Regions from separate parts of the Streptomyces sp. NPDC004629 genome, predicted to be linked through region 1. Evidence: riboswitches for the same ligand, from Rfam matches in the RefSeq annotation. Region 1 holds a riboswitch; the other holds the start of a gene.
The links. A riboswitch is a leader RNA that binds a small molecule or an ion and turns the genes downstream of it on or off. The one in region 1 is predicted to bind cobalamin.
Positions count from the first base shown of each region.

Region 2: it holds a riboswitch for cobalamin, as region 1 does, so the genes downstream of both, ACFYTE_RS02800 (ribonucleoside-diphosphate reductase subunit alpha) here and ACFYTE_RS39645 (ABC transporter substrate-binding protein) in region 1, are expected to answer to the same signal.

Region 1 covers NZ_JBIALO010000048.1:33,585-39,199, forward strand. The annotation lists gene ACFYTE_RS39635 (hypothetical protein) at 119-493, shown strand; gene ACFYTE_RS39640 (hypothetical protein) at 490-768, shown strand; cobalamin riboswitch at 944-1,158, shown strand; gene ACFYTE_RS39645 (ABC transporter substrate-binding protein) at 1,219-2,256, shown strand; gene ACFYTE_RS39650 (FecCD family ABC transporter permease) at 2,253-3,266, shown strand; gene ACFYTE_RS39655 (ABC transporter ATP-binding protein) at 3,263-4,087, shown strand; gene ACFYTE_RS39660 (hypothetical protein) at 4,207-4,968, shown strand; gene ACFYTE_RS39665 (sigma-70 family RNA polymerase sigma factor) at 5,141-5,615, shown strand, end outside.
Region 2 covers NZ_JBIALO010000001.1:640,874-646,488, reverse strand. The annotation lists gene mctP (monocarboxylate uptake permease MctP) at 1-350, shown strand, start outside; cobalamin riboswitch at 485-607, shown strand; gene ACFYTE_RS02800 (ribonucleoside-diphosphate reductase subunit alpha) at 756-3,167, shown strand; gene ACFYTE_RS02795 (ribonucleotide-diphosphate reductase subunit beta) at 3,167-4,180, shown strand; gene ACFYTE_RS02790 (hypothetical protein) at 4,093-4,335, opposite strand; gene ACFYTE_RS02785 (helix-turn-helix domain-containing protein) at 4,429-5,394, shown strand; gene def (peptide deformylase) at 5,553-5,615, opposite strand, start outside.

The DNA.
Region 1 (5,615 bases):
CGCAAGGCCCCGCACCCCCATGTCCCCCCGCTCCTCGGGCACCCGGTAGCCCCCCGCCTCGTACGGCGGCTGCCATGCCCTCGACCCGCCCCGCCGCGACGGGGAAGGGAAGGTATCCATGGCGAACCCGACCACCTTCGGCCGCGCCCTCCGCCTCGCCGTCGGCGTCGCCTCCTGCGCGGTGTCCGGCACCGGCTTTCCCGACGCGGGGGGAGCCCGTCGCCTCAACTCGGGCGCCACACGGCGGTGTTCGGCTGCCGCCGGTCGGCCGGGGCCGTGCACCGGCGGGGGACCGGCCCCCCGCGGGCTGCCGGTGCCGCGCGACGGCGAGGACACCGGCGCCGTGCGCGCCCGCGTCTGCCGCAGCGGTGAGCCCGCCCGCCTCCTGGAACGGCTCGTCGCCCGGCTCCTCCCGGAGCCCGGCGTGCTCGACCTGTACCGGCACCCGGACCATGGCTCGTTCGGCACGGAACGGGAGGCGACGGCGGCATGAACGACCTCGACACCCAGAGCGCACGACGCTCCGTCCGCCGCGCCGCCCGACGCCTGGCGGAGGACGCACCCAAACTCGTCGTCGGCTCCGCGGACGCGTACCGGACCGGCCTCGCCACCCGCGCCGCCGACCTGCGCCGGGCCGTGCTCGCTGCCTGGCTCACCGGCGTGCCCGAACACGTCATAGCCGCCGACGGCGGCCTGTCCCCGGCCGTCGTGCACGAGTGGATCTGCGCCGGGACCCCGCCCGCGGATCCCGTCGACGGACCGGGGTGAGGCACGACGTCCCACTCGGGCCGGAGTGCCGGCGTCAGGAGGCGGCCCGGCACCCCGATGTCGGCGTGGTCGGCGTGGTCGGCGAGGACGGCCCCGGCCCGGAGGACGGCCCCGGTCCGGGGGACGGGGCCCGGTCCGGGGGACGGGGGGCCAGGTCCGGGCCGGCGGGCGATCTTGGTAGCCTGGCCGGGCCAGTCGTGCCACATCCGAGGCCAGGGAATCCGGTGTGAATCCGGAACTGACGCGCAGCGGTGAGGGGGACGGGCAGGGCACACCAAGCCACTGGGAGGGGTTCGGGCCGGCCGCGAGGCCGGCGCGGGGCCGTACCGGGAAGGCGCCCCGTCCGGACGAACCCGAGTCCGAAGACCTGCTGGCACCTCCGCGCCCCGTGCGCGGAGGACGTCCGTAGGCCAGGCTCCGCGTACGAGCCCCGACACCCGAGGCATGCCCATGCTGCGTTCCGCGTTCCGTCCCGCCCTGCTGTTGCTCACTCCGGCGCTGCTGCTGACCGCGTGCGGCGGCTCCGCCGGATCCGCCCCGGACTCCCGCCGCTCCGCCGCCGGTTACCCCCGCACGATCGACAACTGCGGCCACCCGGTCACCCTGACGTCGGCCCCCGAACAAGCCGTCTCCCTCAACCAGGGCAGCACCGAGATCCTGCTCTCCCTCGGCCTCGGGGACCGTCTCGCCGGCACCGCCACCTGGACCGACCCGGTGATGAAGGGCCTGGAGAAGGCCAACGCGTCCGTGCCCCGGCTCGCCGAGAACAACCCCTCCTTCGAGAAGGTGCTCGACGCCGAACCCGACTTCGTCACCGCGTCGTTCGTCTCGACCCTCGGCCAGGGCGGCGTCGCCACCCGCGAGCAGTTCGAGAAGCTGGGCGTGCCCACGTACGTCTCCCCGTCCGACTGCGCCGCCGGCAAGGACAACGCCGCCGGCGGCGACGGCTCCCGCAGCGCCCCGCTCACCCTCGACACCGTGTACGGCGAGATACGCGACCTGGCCCGCGCGTTCGGCGTCGACGAACGCGGAGACCGGCTCGTCGCAGGCCTGAAGGAACGGGTGCGGGCGGCCACCGCCGGCCTCGACGCCTCCGGTGTCTCGCTCATGTACTGGTTCGCCAACTCCCAGTCGCCCTACCTGGCCGGCTGCTGCGGCGCCCCCGGCGCCATCACCCGGGCCGTCGGCGCCGACAACGTGTTCTCCGACACCCACGACGAGTGGCCCCAGATCAACTGGGAGACCGTCGCCGACCGCGATCCGGACGTCATCGTCCTCGGCGACCTGACCCGCAGGTCCCAGACGGCCGAGACCGCCAAGGCCAAGATCCGCTTCCTGGAGACCGACCCCGCCACCCGCAATCTCACCGCCGTCAGGAAGAAGCGGTACATCCTGCTCAGCGGGCAGGCCATGAACCCGTCCATCCGCACGGTCGAGGGGATCGAACGGGTCGCCGCCGGACTGCGCGACCTCGGGCTCGCCAAGTGAACCTCCGCGCCTCGCTGTTGACCGCCGGCGGGCTGCTCGCGGTGACCGCTTCGGTGGCGTTCGCCGTGACCATCGGCCCCGCCGACATCTCCACGGGCGACGTCTGGGCCTGCGTCGCCGCCCATCTCGGCTTCGGCGACAGCACATTGGCGCCGCTGCGGGACGGCATCGTATGGAACCTGCGCATGCCCCGCACCCTGTTGGCCGCCCTCTGCGGCGCGGGCCTCGCGGTGTGCGGAGCGGTCATGCAGTCCCTGCTGCGCAATCCGCTCGCCGACCCGTTCGTGCTCGGGGTGTCCTCCGGGGCGTCCACCGGCGCGGTCGCCGTGGTCGTGCTCGGGATCGGCGGGGGAGCGGTGTCCCTGTCGGCGGGTGCGTTCGCCGGCGCCCTGCTGGCCTTCGGGCTCGTCCTCGTGCTCGGCCACACCCTGGGCGGCGCCCCCGACCGGGTGGTGCTCTCCGGTGTGGCGGCCATGCAACTGTTCTCCGCGCTCACCTCGTTCACCGTCCTGACGTCGGCGGACGCGGAGACCACCCGAGGCGTGCTGTTCTGGCTGCTCGGCTCGCTGACCGGCGCCGGCTGGGGCGAGGTGCTGCTGTGCGCGGTCGTGCTCACCGCCGTTCTCGTGGTCTGCCTCGGGCACGCCCGCACCCTGGACGCGTTCGCGTTCGGTGAGGACGCCGCGGCGGCGCTCGGTGTACGCGTCGCCCGCACCCGGCTGGTCCTGCTGTGCGCGACCGCGCTGCTGACCGCGACACTCGTCAGTTGCACCGGGGCGATCGGCTTCGTCGGCCTGGTGCTGCCGCACGCGGCCCGCGCGCTCACCGGTTCCGGCCACGCCCGGCTGCTGCCGGTCACGGCACTGGCCGGAGCCGTCTTCCTGGTGTGGGCGGACACGGTCGCCCGTACCGTCATCGATCCCCAGGAGGTGCCGGTGGGCGTGGTGACGTCGCTGATCGGCGTACCGGCGTTCGTGGCGGTCCTGTACCGCGGACGGAGGCGGACATGACCGGCCCGGACCCCACGGCCGACCGGAACACCCCACCCGGTCTGCGCGCGGAGCGCGTCGCGCGCCGCATCGACGGCCGGATCATCGTCGACGGCGTCACCCTCGCCCCCCGCCTTGGGCAGACGATCGGCCTGCTCGGCCCCAACGGCAGCGGCAAGTCGACCCTGTTGAGACTGCTCGCCGGAGTGTTCGCGCCCACCGCGGGAGTCGTCACCCTGGACGGCCGCCCGCTGGCCCGGGTCGGCCGGCGGGCCACCGCGCGACGCATCGCCACCGTCGAACAGCATGCGCACACCCAGACCGAGCTGACCGTCCGGGACGTCGTCGCCCTGGGCCGCATCCCGCACCGGCGGGCCTGGGCAGCGGCCGGTGCCGACGACGCGCGCGCGGTCGCCGACGCACTGGCCCGCACCGGGCTGACCGAGCGGGCCGGCCAGTTCTGGCACACCCTGTCCGGCGGCGAGCGCCAGCGCGCGCAGATCGCCCGTGCCCTCGCCCAGCAACCCCGCGAACTGCTGCTGGACGAACCCACCAACCACCTCGACATCCAGCACCAGTTGGACCTGCTGGACCTCGTCGCCGGCCTGCCGGTCACCACCGTGATCGCGCTGCACGACCTGAACCTGGCCGCGATGTACTGCGACCGGCTGCTCGTCCTGCAAGACGGCCGGGCGGTCGCGGAAGGCACCCCGTCCACGGTCCTCACGCCCGCCCTCATCGAGCGGGTCTACGGCGTCCGGGCCGAGGTCACCCAGCACCCCGGCCACCCGGTGATCCGCTTCCTGCGCCGGACGACCCGCGGTGCGGACGGGCCCGCCTGACCGGATCCGGCACCGATGGCGGTGTGCTCTGGATCACATGGGGTGAATTGAGTGTGTGACGGGGACAGGATCCGTACCCAGGAGTGACGACCGATGCCCTGACCCGAGGATGAGGCGCCATGACCGCAGGGTGGTGTTCTCGCACGGTACGGGCCGCGCTGTTCGCGGCCGTCTCCGTGCTGCTCGCCGCCCTGGGCCACGTTCTGATGTCCGGCCGCCACGTGCCCGCGTGGGCGGTGGCCGCCGGGGTCGTCGCGGCCGGTGCGGCGGGCTGGTGCCTGGCGGGCCGTGAGCGGGGGCTGCCGCTGATCGTGACGGCGGTGGTCGCCGCCCAGACGGCGCTCCACTCGGCGTTCTCCCTCGCCCAGCGGGCATCCGGGGACACGGGGGCCATGGGCGTGAACCCCGTGGGCGTGAACTCCATGGCCATCGACCCCATGGCCATCGACCCCATGGGTTCGGGCTCCATGGGCAGGGAGTCCGTGGACATGGGCTCCATGGATACGGGCGTGGCCCACATGAGTGTCGGACACATGGGCGGTGGGCACATGGGCGCCGGCCATATGGGCCTGGGCCCCATGGATCATCTGGGCCATCCAACGGCCGGCACCTCCTCGTTCGGCATGCTCGTCGCGCATCTGCTGGCCGCCGTGCTGTGCGGCCTGTGGCTGGCCCATGGCGAGCGGGCCGCCTTCCGCGTCCTGCGGGCGGTGGCCGCCAGGCTCGCCGCTCCGCTGCGCCTGCTGCTCGCCCCGCCCGGCACCCCGGACGGCCCGCGCGTCCGCGTGCGCCGCCTCCGCTGCGACCGGGCGCCGCGGCTCCTGCTTCTCGTCCATGCGATCACCACACGGGGGCCGCCCACGGGAACCGCTGTCGCCTGACGACAGCCGGTTCCCCGGGGCCGCCCCCGCGCGCCCCGGGTCCCGGCCGTACGCCCGCACGCGCCGTGGCGCCCCGGGACGCGGCCGTCTCCCCGCTCACCGGAACATGCCGGTCCGGCCCGTGCTCCCGCGCGTCCGTGACCGGATCCGGACGATCCGAGAAGGACACCAGGTGATTGTTCCTGCCCTGCCCGCCTCGCGCGACGCGAGCGCCGCCCCACCGCCCGGTGACGAGTCGATCACCGCCCGGGCGCTGGCCGCCCGCGGCGGCGATCCGTGGGCCGTCGAGGACTTCGTGCACGCCCTGCACCGGGACGTACGGCGCTTTGTCGCCCACCTGTGCGCCGATCCGCAGGCCGTCGACGACCTGGCGCAGGACACGTTCCTGCGTGCGCTCGGCAGCCTGCACCGGTTCGAGGGGCGCTCGTCGGCCCGGACCTGGCTGCTGGCCATCGCCCGGCGCGCGGTGATCGACAGCCACCGGTACGCCGCCGCCCGGCCCCGCCTCGCCGACGTACCGGACTGGCCGCTGGCCGTGGAGCGGGCGCAGCCCCGGCATCTGCCCGGTTTCGACGACGGTGTCGTCCTGCTGGATCTGCTGGCGGCGCTGCCCGACGAGCGCCGGGAGGCGTTCGTCCTCACCCAGG
Region 2 (5,615 bases), on a different contig from region 1:
CCCTGGTCGGCGGCCTGTTCACCCGCTGGTTCCACCGCTGGGCGCTGCTCGCGGGCTGGGCGGTCGGCATGGTGTACGGCACGGTCGCCGCCTACGGGGTGGCCTCGCCGACACAGAAGCACTTCGGCGGCTCGGCCGAGGAGATCCCCGGGATCGGTGAGATCGGCTACATCGGCATGACGGCGTTCGTGCTCAACCTCCTCGTCACCGTCGTCCTGACCTTCGTCCTGAAGGCCGTGAAGGCTCCCGAGGGCGTGGACGAGACGAGCCCGCAGGACTACACGGCCGACGCGGGAGACGCGGGCGTCCAGGTCGAGCTTCCGCCCGCGACGGCGGGCGCCGGGCACTGACAGCACGCCCCCGCACGGCCGCGGGGCACCGCGCGGGCCACCGCGCACGCCCCGCAACGGGCCGCCGAAGCCGAACCCGGCAACGGCGGCCCGTTGACGTACGACACAACATCTGGGGGTGCCACCACGGCCCGGCACTAGATGTATGCTCATGCTCGCTGTCGCCGCAGGGGAATCCGGTGCGAATCCGGAACTGTCCCGCAACGGTGTACTCATGCGCGTATGCCCGCATACCCGCATGCAGGCTTCAGTCCGAGGACCTGCCGACGGCGCGCCCGGCCGTCCGGCCCGGGTGCTCTGACGTCCGGGCCTCGTGGAATGGGCCGGTGGACGCGACGCCGTGCGCGCTCGCGTGCTGCCCCCTGCCCTCCGCAAGGCCCCGTGCCGAGCGAGGGAGAGCCCCACGTGACCATCGCGCCAGCCGACCCGGCTTCAGCCGCCCAGGCGACCGCGGCCCCGGTGGAGACCGACGGCCCCGGTGCCGCGCTGCTGCGGACCCTGACCGAGCTGACCGCCGACCTTCCCGACGCCGACCCCGGCCGGGTCGCCGCCGCCGCGCTGCGCGGCCGGTCCGCGCGGTCCGACGCCGCTGCCGCCGCGGAGCTTCGGGAGCTGGCCACCGAGGCGGCCGCCGGCCTGATCTCGGAGGACCCCGCCTACTCCCGGCTGGCCGCCCGGCTGCTGACCCTGTCCATCCGCGCCGAGGCCGCCGCACAGGGCGTCACCTCGTTCACCAGGTCGATCGCCGTGGGGCACCGGGAAGGGCTCATCGCCGACCGCACCGCCGCCTTCGTACGGCGGCACGCCGAGCGGCTGGACGCGCTGATCGACACCGCGGCGGACGACCGTTTCGGGTACTTCGGGCTGCGCACGCTGCACAGCCGCTATCTGCTCCGGCACCCCCTGACCCGCCACGTCATCGAGACACCCCAGCACTTCATGCTGCGCGTGGCCGCCAGCCTCGCCGACGGTGCTGCCGACGCCCTCTTTGGGGAAGACTCCGCGCACGCCGTGGACGAGGTCGCCGCGCTCTACCGGCTGATGAGCCGCCTCGACTACCTGCCCTCCTCCCCCACGCTCTTCAACTCCGGCACCCGCCACCCGCAGATGTCGTCCTGCTACCTCCTCGACTCCCCCAAGGACGAGCTGGACTCCATCTACGACCGCTACCACCAGGTCGCCCGTCTCTCCAAGCACGCAGGCGGCATCGGCATCGCCTACTCCCGCATCCGCTCCCGCGGTTCGCTGATCCGCGGCACCAACGGGCACTCCAACGGCATCGTGCCGTTCCTGAAGACCCTCGACGCCTCCGTGGCCGCCGTGAACCAGGGCGGCCGGCGCAAGGGCGCCGCGGCCGTCTACCTGGAGACCTGGCACTCGGACATCGAGGAGTTCCTGGAGCTGCGCGACAACACCGGTGAGGACGCCCGCCGTACGCACAACCTCAACCTCGCCCACTGGATCCCGGACGAGTTCATGCGCCGGGTCGACGCCGACGAGCCGTGGTCGCTGTTCTCCCCGTCGGACGTGCCGGAGCTGGTCGACCTGTGGGGCGCGGAGTTCGACGCCGCCTACCGCGCGGCGGAGGCGGCCGGGCTCGCGAAGAAGACCATCCCGGCCCGTGACCTCTACGGCCGCATGATGCGCACCCTCGCACAGACCGGCAACGGCTGGATGACCTTCAAGGACGCGGCCAACCGCACCGCCAACCAGACGGCCGAGCCGGGCAGTGTCGTCCACTCCTCCAACCTCTGCACGGAGATCCTGGAGGTCACCGACGACGGCGAGACCGCGGTCTGCAACCTGGGCTCGGTCAACCTCGGCGCGTTCGTGAGCGGCGGGGGCATCGACTGGGAGCGGCTGGACGAGACGGTCCGCACCGCCGTGACCTTCCTGGACCGGGTCGTCGACATCAACTTCTATCCGACCGAGCAGGCGGGCCGTTCCAACGCCAGGTGGCGGCCGGTCGGCCTCGGTGTGATGGGCCTGCAGGACGTCTTCTTCAAGCTGCGCCTGCCCTTCGACTCCCCCGAGGCGAGGGCCCTGTCCACCCGGATCGCCGAGCGCATCATGCTCGCCGCCTACGAGGCGTCCGCCGACCTCGCCGACAGCAACGGCCCGCTTCCCGCCTGGGAGAAGACCCGTACGGCGCGGGGTGTCCTGCACCCCGACCACTACGGCGTCGAGTTCACCTGGCCCGAGCGCTGGGCGGCGCTGCGGGCGCGGATCGCGACGACCGGCCTGCGCAACAGCCTCCTGCTCGCCGTCGCGCCCACCGCGACCATCGCGTCCATCGCCGGTGTCTACGAGTGCATCGAGCCCCAGGTCTCCAACCTCTTCAAGCGCGAGACCCTTTCCGGTGAGTTCCTCCAGGTCAACTCGTACCTGGTGCGGGACCTCAAGGAGCTGGGTGTGTGGGACGCCCGCACCCGCGAGGCGCTGCGCGACGCCAACGGCTCCGTGCGGGACCTCACATGGATCCCAGCGGAGGTGCGCGCCCTGTACCGCACGGCGTGGGAGATCCCGCAGCGCGGCCTGATCGACATGGCCGCGGCCCGCACGCCCTACCTGGACCAGTCGCAGTCCCTGAACCTGTTCCTGGAGACGCCGACCATCGGCAAGCTCTCCTCGATGTACGCCTACGCCTGGAAGCAGGGCCTGAAGACGACGTACTACCTGCGCTCCCGCCCGGCGACCCGCATCGCACGCGCCGCTCAGGCGCAGTCCCGAGCCACCGTCCCCGTACAGCAGGCCGCCGACCCCGAGGCCGTCGCCTGCTCCCTTGAGAACCCCGAGTCCTGCGAGGCCTGCCAGTGATGTCTCACCGTTCCCGTAACCTTCTCGACCCGGGCTTCGAGCTGACGCTGCGCCCCATGCGCTACCCCGACTTCTACGAGCGCTACCGGGACGCCATCAAGAACACCTGGACCGTGGAGGAGGTCGACCTCCACTCGGACGTCGCCGACCTCGCCCGGCTGACCCCCGCCGAACAGCACCTCATCGGCCGGCTGGTCGCGTTCTTCGCCACGGGCGACTCGATCGTCGCGAACAACCTGGTGCTGACCCTGTACAAGCACATCAACTCCCCCGAGGCACGGCTGTATCTGAGCCGTCAACTGTTCGAGGAGGCCGTGCACGTCCAGTTCTATCTGACGCTGCTGGACACCTATCTGCCCGACCCGGAGGACCGTACGGCGGCGTTCGCGGCGGTCGAGAACATCCCGTCCATCCGGGAGAAGGCCGAGTTCTGCTTCAGATGGATGGACTCGGTCGAGAACCTGGACCGCCTGGAGTCGAAGGCCGACCGCCGGCGCTTCCTGCTCAATCTGATCTGCTTCGCCGCGTGCATCGAGGGCCTGTTCTTCTACGGCGCTTTCGCGTACGTCTACTGGTTCCGCAGCCGGGGCCTGCTGCACGGCCTGGCCACGGGCACCAACTGGGTGTTCCGTGACGAGACGATGCACATGTCCTTCGCCTTCGACGTGGTCGACACCGTCCGCAAGGAGGAGCCGGACCTCTTCGACGATCAGCTGCGGCAGCAGGTCACCGACATGCTCGGGGAGGCCGTCACGGCGGAGCTGCAGTTCGCGCGCGACCTGTGCGGCGACGGCCTGCCGGGCATGAACACCGACTCGATGCGGCAGTACCTGGAGTGCGTCGCCGACCAGCGTCTGACCCGCCTCGGCTTCGCCCCGGTGTACGGCTCCGAGAACCCCTTCTCCTTCATGGAGCTGCAAGGGGTTCAGGAGCTGACCAACTTCTTCGAGCGGCGTCCGTCGGCGTACCAGGTGGCGGTGGAGGGCACCGTCGACCTGGACGAGGACTTCTGATCCCGCTCCTCGTCCGCCGTCTCCTCGGCCTCCCGGAGCTGTCGGTCGATGCGCCGGTCGCGCACGATGCCGAACACCGACGGGAGGACCAGGAGGACGAGGATCCCGAGGACCGTGACCATGCCGATCAGACCTTCGATCTGGTTCGTGTTCATGGACACCACTGTCGTCTCTGACACCCCTTACCGGCAGTGGCAGGACTGCCGCACACCCTCGAATTACTGCCAGGAACGAGGCACACTGGCAGCGTGTTGAAGAACGTGGTGGCCGTGCTGCTGGACGGCGTGCACCCCTTTGAGCTGGGCGTCCTGTGCGAGGTGTTCGGCCTCGACCGCAGCGACGACGGGCTGCCGGTGTACGACTTCGCCGTGGTCTCGGCGGAGGGCCCGGCCCTGCGCACCCATGTCGGCGGGCTGACCGTCTCGACGCCGTACGGGCTGGACCGGCTGGCGGAGGCCGACCTGGTCGCGGTGCCGGCCGGCCAGGAGTTCGCCACCCGCGACTTCCCGCCCGAGCTGCTGACGGCCCTGGTGGCGGCGGCGGAGCGCGGGGCGCGGGTGCTCAGCGTCTGCTCCGGGGTGTTCGCGCTCGGCGCCGCCGGGCTGCTCGACGGGCGGCGGTGCAGCGTGCACTGGAGGCAGGCCGCGGACCTGGCCGTGCGCCATCCGCGCGCGATCATCCAGCCGGACGTGCTCTACGTCGACGACGACCCGGTGATCACCTCCGCGGGCACCGCCTCCGGAATCGACGCCTGTCTGCACATCGTGCGCAAGGAGCAGGGCCCGGAGGTCGCCAACAAGATCGCCCGGCGCATGGTGGTGCCACCGCACCGCGACGGCGGGCAGGCCCAGTACATCGAGCGCCCGCTGCCCAAGGACCGGTGCGACACCGTCGGCGACGTGCTGGCCTGGATGGAACGGCACCTGGACCGTGAGGTCACCGTCGAGCAGCTTGCCGCCCGCGCCCACATGGCACCGCGTACCTTCGCGCGCCGCTTCCAGCAGGAGACCGGCACCACCCCCTACCGCTGGATCCTGCGCCAACGGGTGCTGCTGGCCCAGGAGTTGCTGGAGGGCACGGACGAGACGACGGACGTGATCGCGGCGCGCACCGGGTTCGGCACCGCCGCCGCGCTGCGCCACCAGTTCGTCCGGGCGCTGGGCACCACGCCGCACGCCTACCGGCGCGCGTTCCGGGGCCCCGAGGCCGCCTGAACGCACACCGGGGCCAGAAGACGGGCGCCGTCACCGCACGAGTCTGCCAACTGCGGTTAGTCAGCGCCCGAAGGGGCGCGGGGAACTGCGCGACCAGCCACAACGGTGCAGCAGACGACCGACGGCATAGCGCGGCACTTCCAGCGGAGCGCTCGGCGTCAGTCGTTGGCGACCACGGCGTAGCGCGGCTCGTTCTCGGCCATCTGCCGCAGTGCGTCCTT